Regions from separate parts of the Cellvibrio sp. QJXJ genome, predicted to be linked through region 1. Evidence: predicted binding sites of a transcription regulator. Region 1 holds the regulator's gene; the other holds the start of a gene.
What was found. Region 1 encodes LexA, which represses DNA repair genes until DNA is damaged. Its sites were predicted from a motif close to ACTGTNTNTANANACAGT; they were not measured.
Positions count from the first base shown of each region.

Region 1 (3,417 bases):
GAGCAGGGTTTCCCGCTAGTTCGGATCTCGTCCCCCCTATTATTGGAGCCGGTTTATATCCCCAAGCCTTGGGGGCAAGAAATTTGGTATACCGGTATTGAAACGCGCGGGCAGGCCCGAGTGATAGGGGATGGGGGGAGCTTACCTTTACCCTGGGTGATGGAGTTCTTGCGCGATCAACTGGCAATGACCGTTGCCGAGCAACTGATTCTTCTCAAAGTCCTCGATCCACTTGCGGATGAACGCTATGGCGATCTGTATTTTGAGTTGCACGAGCAGAAGCAGGAAGTTTACGTCGTTACTCATGTTGATAAGTGTGCATGGCCAGATGGGCGTGGTTCCATTCAGCTTGGCTTTGATCCCGCCATGCGAGCGCAGTATCTGACATGGAATGCATTTAAAGACGCATATCGTAAAGCGGTGAAGGACTACGAAAAAACACGGCGAGCAATTGATGCGGTACTCGATCAAAAAAAGCAGGAGCTGGGTATCGCATTGGATCAACCAGTTGCTGTAGATCAATTAAAGTTATGGGTTAAGCAGCTCTCGCAAGATATTGAATATAAAGATTTAGTTGTTCGTGAGCAGGATTTGAAAGATGCGATGGATCGTTTTATTGCACATCTACCGCTCTCGATTGGCGATGTGGTGGCGGTACCAAGATTGGTACCGCATGCACTTCAGCACGGTGTGCGGGTCGTAGAATTCCAGACGCCGGTTTATGAGCGAAAGATTCTTAGTTTCGGCCAGAAGGTTCTTACTCAGCAGCATTGGGACACGGATGAGGCCTTGAGCCTGGTCGATATTAATGCTGAGTATTTGCTTCCGCCGGTCATAGTTTATGAGAGCGACGATATTCAGATTCAGCGCATCGTTAACTTCGATGAATTTGAAGTACGCCGGATTGCCTTGAATGGTATTCATCACTTTGATGTTGAGCGCTATTGCTTGTTAATGGTGTTGGAAGGAGAGGTAATTATTGGTGATGATGCCGCTGCTGCCACATTGGCTAGCGGTGATGTGGCACTAATTCCTGCTAATACCCATGCTGGCCACAGGCTTAAAAGTTCTGCTGGTTGCTTGTTATTGCAGGCAATCCCTCGCGTGGGTTGATATTTTTCAAGTGCAACGATTGATAAGTGGCTGGTAAATAGGCTTCCATAACATTGGGTGTTAGAATGCGCGCCCTTTTCTTGCGTCAATAACGGGAACCCTATGTCTTCCTTTTATGAAATTGTTGAGCTGACGAATGGCGATGTTGCCTTGCAACGCGCAGATAGCGAGACTAATGAGCCCTTGGTAACAATTCGTTTTTCGCAGGAATCTCTGGCATTTCTGGGAGAGGAAAAGTTCATGGTCGCCAAAGCGATGATTGAAGCGGGAATGGATGTAGCAGGGGAAATTGCAGATCAGCAGGCAGAAGCCCAATTGGATGATAATTTTAGTGAATTATCCGAGCTGGAAAAAATGATGCTGCATTGATTAAGCGAGGTTGTTATCGTCCTTGATCTCCATTATTCAACTTGAATTTATCTAACACGTAGCAGCAGCCCCTGACATTGACCTTTTGCTGCTGCCGTCTCCAGCTGCGACAGCTCCTTATCACTTAATTTCCCAGGACTGGATATAACCGTGTGGCTGTTGCCAGCAGACAGTGCCTCCCAAGTTATCCATAACAGAGCTTGTGGATCTTGCGCATGAATAACGCGGATAAAGCGAGTATTTACGCCGTAGGATTCAAGCAAATCCCTACTGATATTGTGCGGTGCGATCCAGGTAATCCAGCGGTCACTGGCGCTATTGCTTAAAAATGCAATCATGGGCAATAGCAGGGCGAGCTGTTCTGGCGAGTCGCTGGTTAATACCAGCTCGGTGACACCGCTGGCAGTTTTCTGGTTGGGGGTATGTTGGGGTATAACACGAGCGATATTAGTCACGACGAATTACTCCTACGCTTAAACCTTCAATACTGAATTCCTGGTCGCGGGTATCAACCAGAATGACATCGAAATCGGGGTTCTCTGGCCATAACTCAACTTGTGCGCGGTTACCTGCACGCTTGAATCGTTTTACTGTGACTTCTTCGCCAATACGGGCGACAACGATTTGGCCATTGCGTGCCTGATCAGTTTTATGTACTGCGAGTAAATCACCATCAAGAATGCCGGCATCTTTCATGCTCATGCCATGCACTCGCAGAAAGAAGTCAGCGCTGGGCGAAAAGAAGCTGGTGGGAATGTTGCAGTAATCTTCAATATGTTCTTGTGCAAGGATCGGGTTGCCTGCAGCAACTCGTCCGATAATAGGAATGCCCGCTTGCAATTCAGGTAATTTAATACCGCGCGATGCGCCGGGGATAATTTCGATTGCCCCTTTGCGAGCAAGCGCTTTGATATGTTCTTCGGCAGCATTTGCTGACTTAAAACCTAAGATACGTGCGATTTCGGCGCGGGTAGGTGGATAACCGGTTTCATCCGCATAACTGCGGATCAATTGCAGTACCTGTTTCTGTCGGGGCGTTAAGTCAAACATAGTGCACTCCTGGGTCTGTTTATCTGTACAGTGTCTGTGATTATATACAGTAAATCAGCTTGTGCAATAGTTTTTCAAACTGCTGTTATTTCACCCTGTTGCCATAGCGAATGTTGCGCAATTCGCCCTGAGTAAAATAAAGATGGGTCATAAATTTGCCTTTGCCTGGGTTGTAGGTCCAGATGTCGACTTCCGTGCAGGTTTGAATGGCGACATTGTTTTGAATGTTGTTGTTGCCGTTTTGAACACCTTGTGGAGTGGTGATTGCGGCGGAGGGCTCGCAGTAGCTATCGGTCATCAGTGGCTCACCACACAGTTCGATAATATCCGCTTTTGTATCGCCCGCACTGGCGAGTTGACCATTGCAGCGAAGGGAATCGGCATTCGCGGTGGTTGTTAGTAAAGCGGTGCATAAAATGAATGGAGCGGTATATTTGGTCATCGTTTTTCCCCCGTTATAGATATTGTTAATTTAATTCTCATGACTGAATCGAAAATGAATTAACTGCCTATTTTGAGCAGAAGTTTATCGAGCAAACGATTGGGCAGAATTCGCTTCATTACACCAACGAGGTAAGTGGGGAAGGTGACGTAATAACGTGCTTGTGGACGAGGCGACTCGAGGGCATGTTTAAGCCGTTTAATAACAGCCGCTGGTTCCAGGGTGAAGGGGGTGTTGGTTTCTGCTTTGCCTAGGCGATTGATTGCCTTTGCGTAAATATCCCGGTGGCGGCTTTGTTCGGTGTCGATGTTTTCCAGTAGTGCAGTGAGGGCATTTTTACGAAATTCGCTGCGTATCGGTCCCGGTTCAATCAGTGAAACAAATACACCGGTGCCGACTAATTCAAGGCGCAATGTATCGCTAATACCTTCAATTGCATATTT
Region 1 is NZ_CP101662.1:1,109,660-1,113,076, reverse strand. Features, by position in the region: gene NNX04_RS04795 (hypothetical protein) at 1-1,113, shown strand, start outside; gene NNX04_RS04790 (hypothetical protein) at 1,216-1,482, shown strand; gene NNX04_RS04785 (cell division inhibitor SulA) at 1,530-1,937, opposite strand; gene lexA (transcriptional repressor LexA) at 1,930-2,532, opposite strand; gene NNX04_RS04775 (DUF2845 domain-containing protein) at 2,618-2,974, opposite strand; gene NNX04_RS04770 (SDR family NAD(P)-dependent oxidoreductase) at 3,034-3,417, opposite strand, start outside.

Region 2 (3,417 bases), on a different contig from region 1:
GGCGCCATAATGTTGAATAATATCAGCCGCTTATGCTCAAAGTGGCTAAATCCAACGCTTTTACCGGCCGGACCTCTTATACGCTGCGCGACCCAACTGGATAATGCTTGTCGATGCTGCGGTGCAACAATGTAAGCCACTCGGGACTTGTTGGTTTTTGTGTATTGCGCAGGAATGATGAATGTTTTCTTTAGCTCACCCGTAGGCCAGCACACATCTTTAATTTTTAACCGAGCCACTTCATTGATACGCATGCCGGAGCCAAAAAGCATCCATACAATAGCGACATTCCTTATACCTACCTCGCCGCGATAAGCGCGCCACAAAACGTCCGTAAGCTGACTGGGGCGATCAATTACTTGCGCCTTTCCCTCCCCAGGTTCGTACAAATCAACAAGGCGTTTTACCGGTCTAGTTTTAGATACCATACTACTGTCTATATATCCAATAAGTGCCAAATTCCAATGATGCACAATTGGGTAAGCCAAAGCAAGGCAAATTCAGGTGGTTTGGGGGTTCATTGGAATCAAGCCACCACCCCCACTTGCGCTATTGAAAAAACGCCGGTGAAATATCCCCAGACTTCTACTTTTCCTTATATGTGCGAATCACTTTTGGCAACAACGATAAAATCACTGATAGTGATAGCATCATCCCTGCAATTCCCGCCAGAAGTAAAAAATTGTCCACTCCGCTTGATGACGCCTCTCCAGAGAAGCTGAAAAGAAATTGCATGAAGGTTCCAAATTTCATATTGAATTCTCCGGGCGCTTTTGCGCCAATCAAGTTAGGCAACGCGACTCAATAAATCGCTTTTAAATGCGCCAAATAAAGTCGGCGCTGGTAAATCTGGTTATTGCTGGCAGTAGCAGTTCCACTATTTCACTCAAGATTTGGTCGTAACTCCTCTTGTGGGATTTCCTATCCAACCCATGCTTTCCATTAACTCATCACGACTTGCGAAAGTAATTTTGCGTGCGCAAAAAAACGCACGGCTAGGATGCTTCAGGATTTAGGAACTGTTGTATGGTTGAAGCAGGCAAATGCTTCAGTATTTATGATGAGTTGAACATTCTCGGAGTTTTGGTGTGTTTTTGCGTGAGCTTATGACGCAGTACTCTCTGAAACTTAGAAGGCTGAGCAATGTGTGGTTATGACCGTAGGCATAGCATCAACGATCTACCCAACCTGGCTAGGTATCAGCTCCTACGAGTGGAGCACTTGGCGTAACCGCTTTGGGGCCACCATTGAGAGAATTGACAAAATATACCTATCTGGCAAATACTGTATGTATTTACAGGTTTGTATCGTGAAAATCCTCCCCTCCCTGCCTTCGCTTCCCCTACCCTTGCCGCTTTTTGGTCATCGTGTGAGAGCAGGTTTTCCATCACCGGCAGAAAGTTTTATTGAAAAGCGTCTTGATCTTAATGAGCATCTGATAGCGCATCCCAGCGCGACCTATTTCTGTTATGCCGAAGGCGACTCAATGCGCGGCTATGGAATTGACAGTGGGGATCTCTTGATAGTCGATCGCGCTTTGGAAGAAATTAACGGGGATGTGATCATCGCTGCGGTCGAAGGAGAATTGACCTGTAAGTGCTTAGATAAAAAGCACGGTAGGCTAGTTTCCGGCAACCCTGATTACCCACCAATCCCAATCGATATGATCGACAGCGCCATTTGTGAGGGTGTTGTTATCGCGTCTATCCGATATCACAGAAAGCCGTGGCTTGGCGGCTAGTGCAAGCTGATATTGGTGCCTGTATGTTTGGAATTATTGACTGCAATCGATTCTACGCCAGCGCGGAGCAATTATTTCGCCCGGAGCTGCGCCACAAACCGGTGATATGCCTATCGAATAACGATGGGGCTATAGTGAGCTTGTCACCTGAAGCAAGCGCGCTGGGAATACCAAAGTTTGTGCCCTATTTTAAAGTCGAGCAATTGGTTCGTAAGCACAATGTTGCAGTATTCAGCAGTAACTACACCCTCTACGGCGATATTTCCAACCGTGTCATGCAAACAGTGCAGCGCTTTGCGAGTGAGGTTGAAATCTACAGCATCGACGAAATCTTCATAGAGCCGGTATCCCTGTGGGGCGATCTTAAAACCTATGGGCAATTAATACGGCGCACCGTGGCGAAGGAAGTTGGAATCGGTGTGGGTGTGGGTTTCGGTCCTACGAAGACACTGGCCAAAGCATCGAATCGCTGTGCAAAGAAACTCCCCTCTCTTAACGGCGTGTGCGCGCTCGAAACGGAAATGCAGCGGGAATGGTTGCTCAAGCGTATCGAAGTGGGTGATGTGTGGGGTATTGGTAGTCGCCTTGCCAAGCGGTTACAGGCGATAGGTGTTCATACTGCATGGGATCTATCCAAAACACCCGCTAAGCGCATCAGACAGCATTTAAATGTCTGTGTGGAGCGCACAGTGGAAGAACTGAATGGAGTTAGCTGTCTGGATCTTGAAAGTATGCCCCCGGCAAAGCAGCAGATCTTCTGCACCCGGTCTTTTGGGGAGCGTTTAACTAACCTGGAACCAATTCAGCAGGCGATCGCACACCATGCCTCTACTGCAGCGGAAAAGCTGCGCAAGGCAGGTATGCACACACAGCACATTCAAGTGTTTTTACAGACAAGCCCATTCAAGCCAAACTTTTACTACGAATCTGCCACGATCGCACTCCCATACCCTACTGACGATACGTGCGCGATCGCGCGCTATGCGACACATGCGGTAAAGGGGTTATTCGTGGAGGGGATGGAATTCAGTAAAACCGGTATAGGGCTTCTAAATTTGATTCCGAAGGGGGTGGCGCAGCATGACCTATTTGCAGAGCCGATCGCCCGGACAAACGAAAATCTGATGAAGGTGTTTGATTGCATCAATGCGAAGTACGGGAGGGGTACCGTGAAAGTGGCAGCGGCTAAAACAGAAAAAGGATGGCAGGCAAAGAGCCAAACTGTTTCGCCGCGATACACCACTTGTTGGAGTGAGTTGCCGCGTGTTAAGTGCGTTTAAACAGAGAGCGTGGCTAAGTGTAGGTTTTGCTTGATCATCAACCCTTCCAAACCATCGTTCGAGCCAGACCACATTTTGTATTTAATATCGTCGGATTCAACTTTGCTCGCGCCACCCTGTTTTAGTGCATCATACAAATCATCTTTAGGGATCTTGTGATTTATATTGCTGCTAATGACGTAAAAATTAATAACGCCCTGCACTCCCAGTAATTTTGCCGCGCCCATTACCGCCTTACAAACGCCGGAATACAGCTTTTTGTTTTCAATAATCAGGTCGTGCTTGCTGAGCGTCTTCTGGTGGTCGCTATTCAGGTTTTTGACGTAAACATCGCCAATAATGTCAGACGCTTTTGCCTTGTAGTGATCCATGCCAATTTTCACGGATGCTACAATG
Region 2 is NZ_CP101664.1:134,071-137,487, forward strand. Features, by position in the region: gene NNX04_RS22585 (hypothetical protein) at 586-753, opposite strand; gene NNX04_RS22590 (LexA family protein) at 1,310-1,741, shown strand; gene NNX04_RS22595 (Y-family DNA polymerase) at 1,765-3,021, shown strand; gene NNX04_RS22600 (hypothetical protein) at 3,018-3,417, opposite strand, start outside.
Region 2: the regulator LexA is predicted to act here: its motif matches at 1,284-1,301, upstream of NNX04_RS22590 (LexA family protein).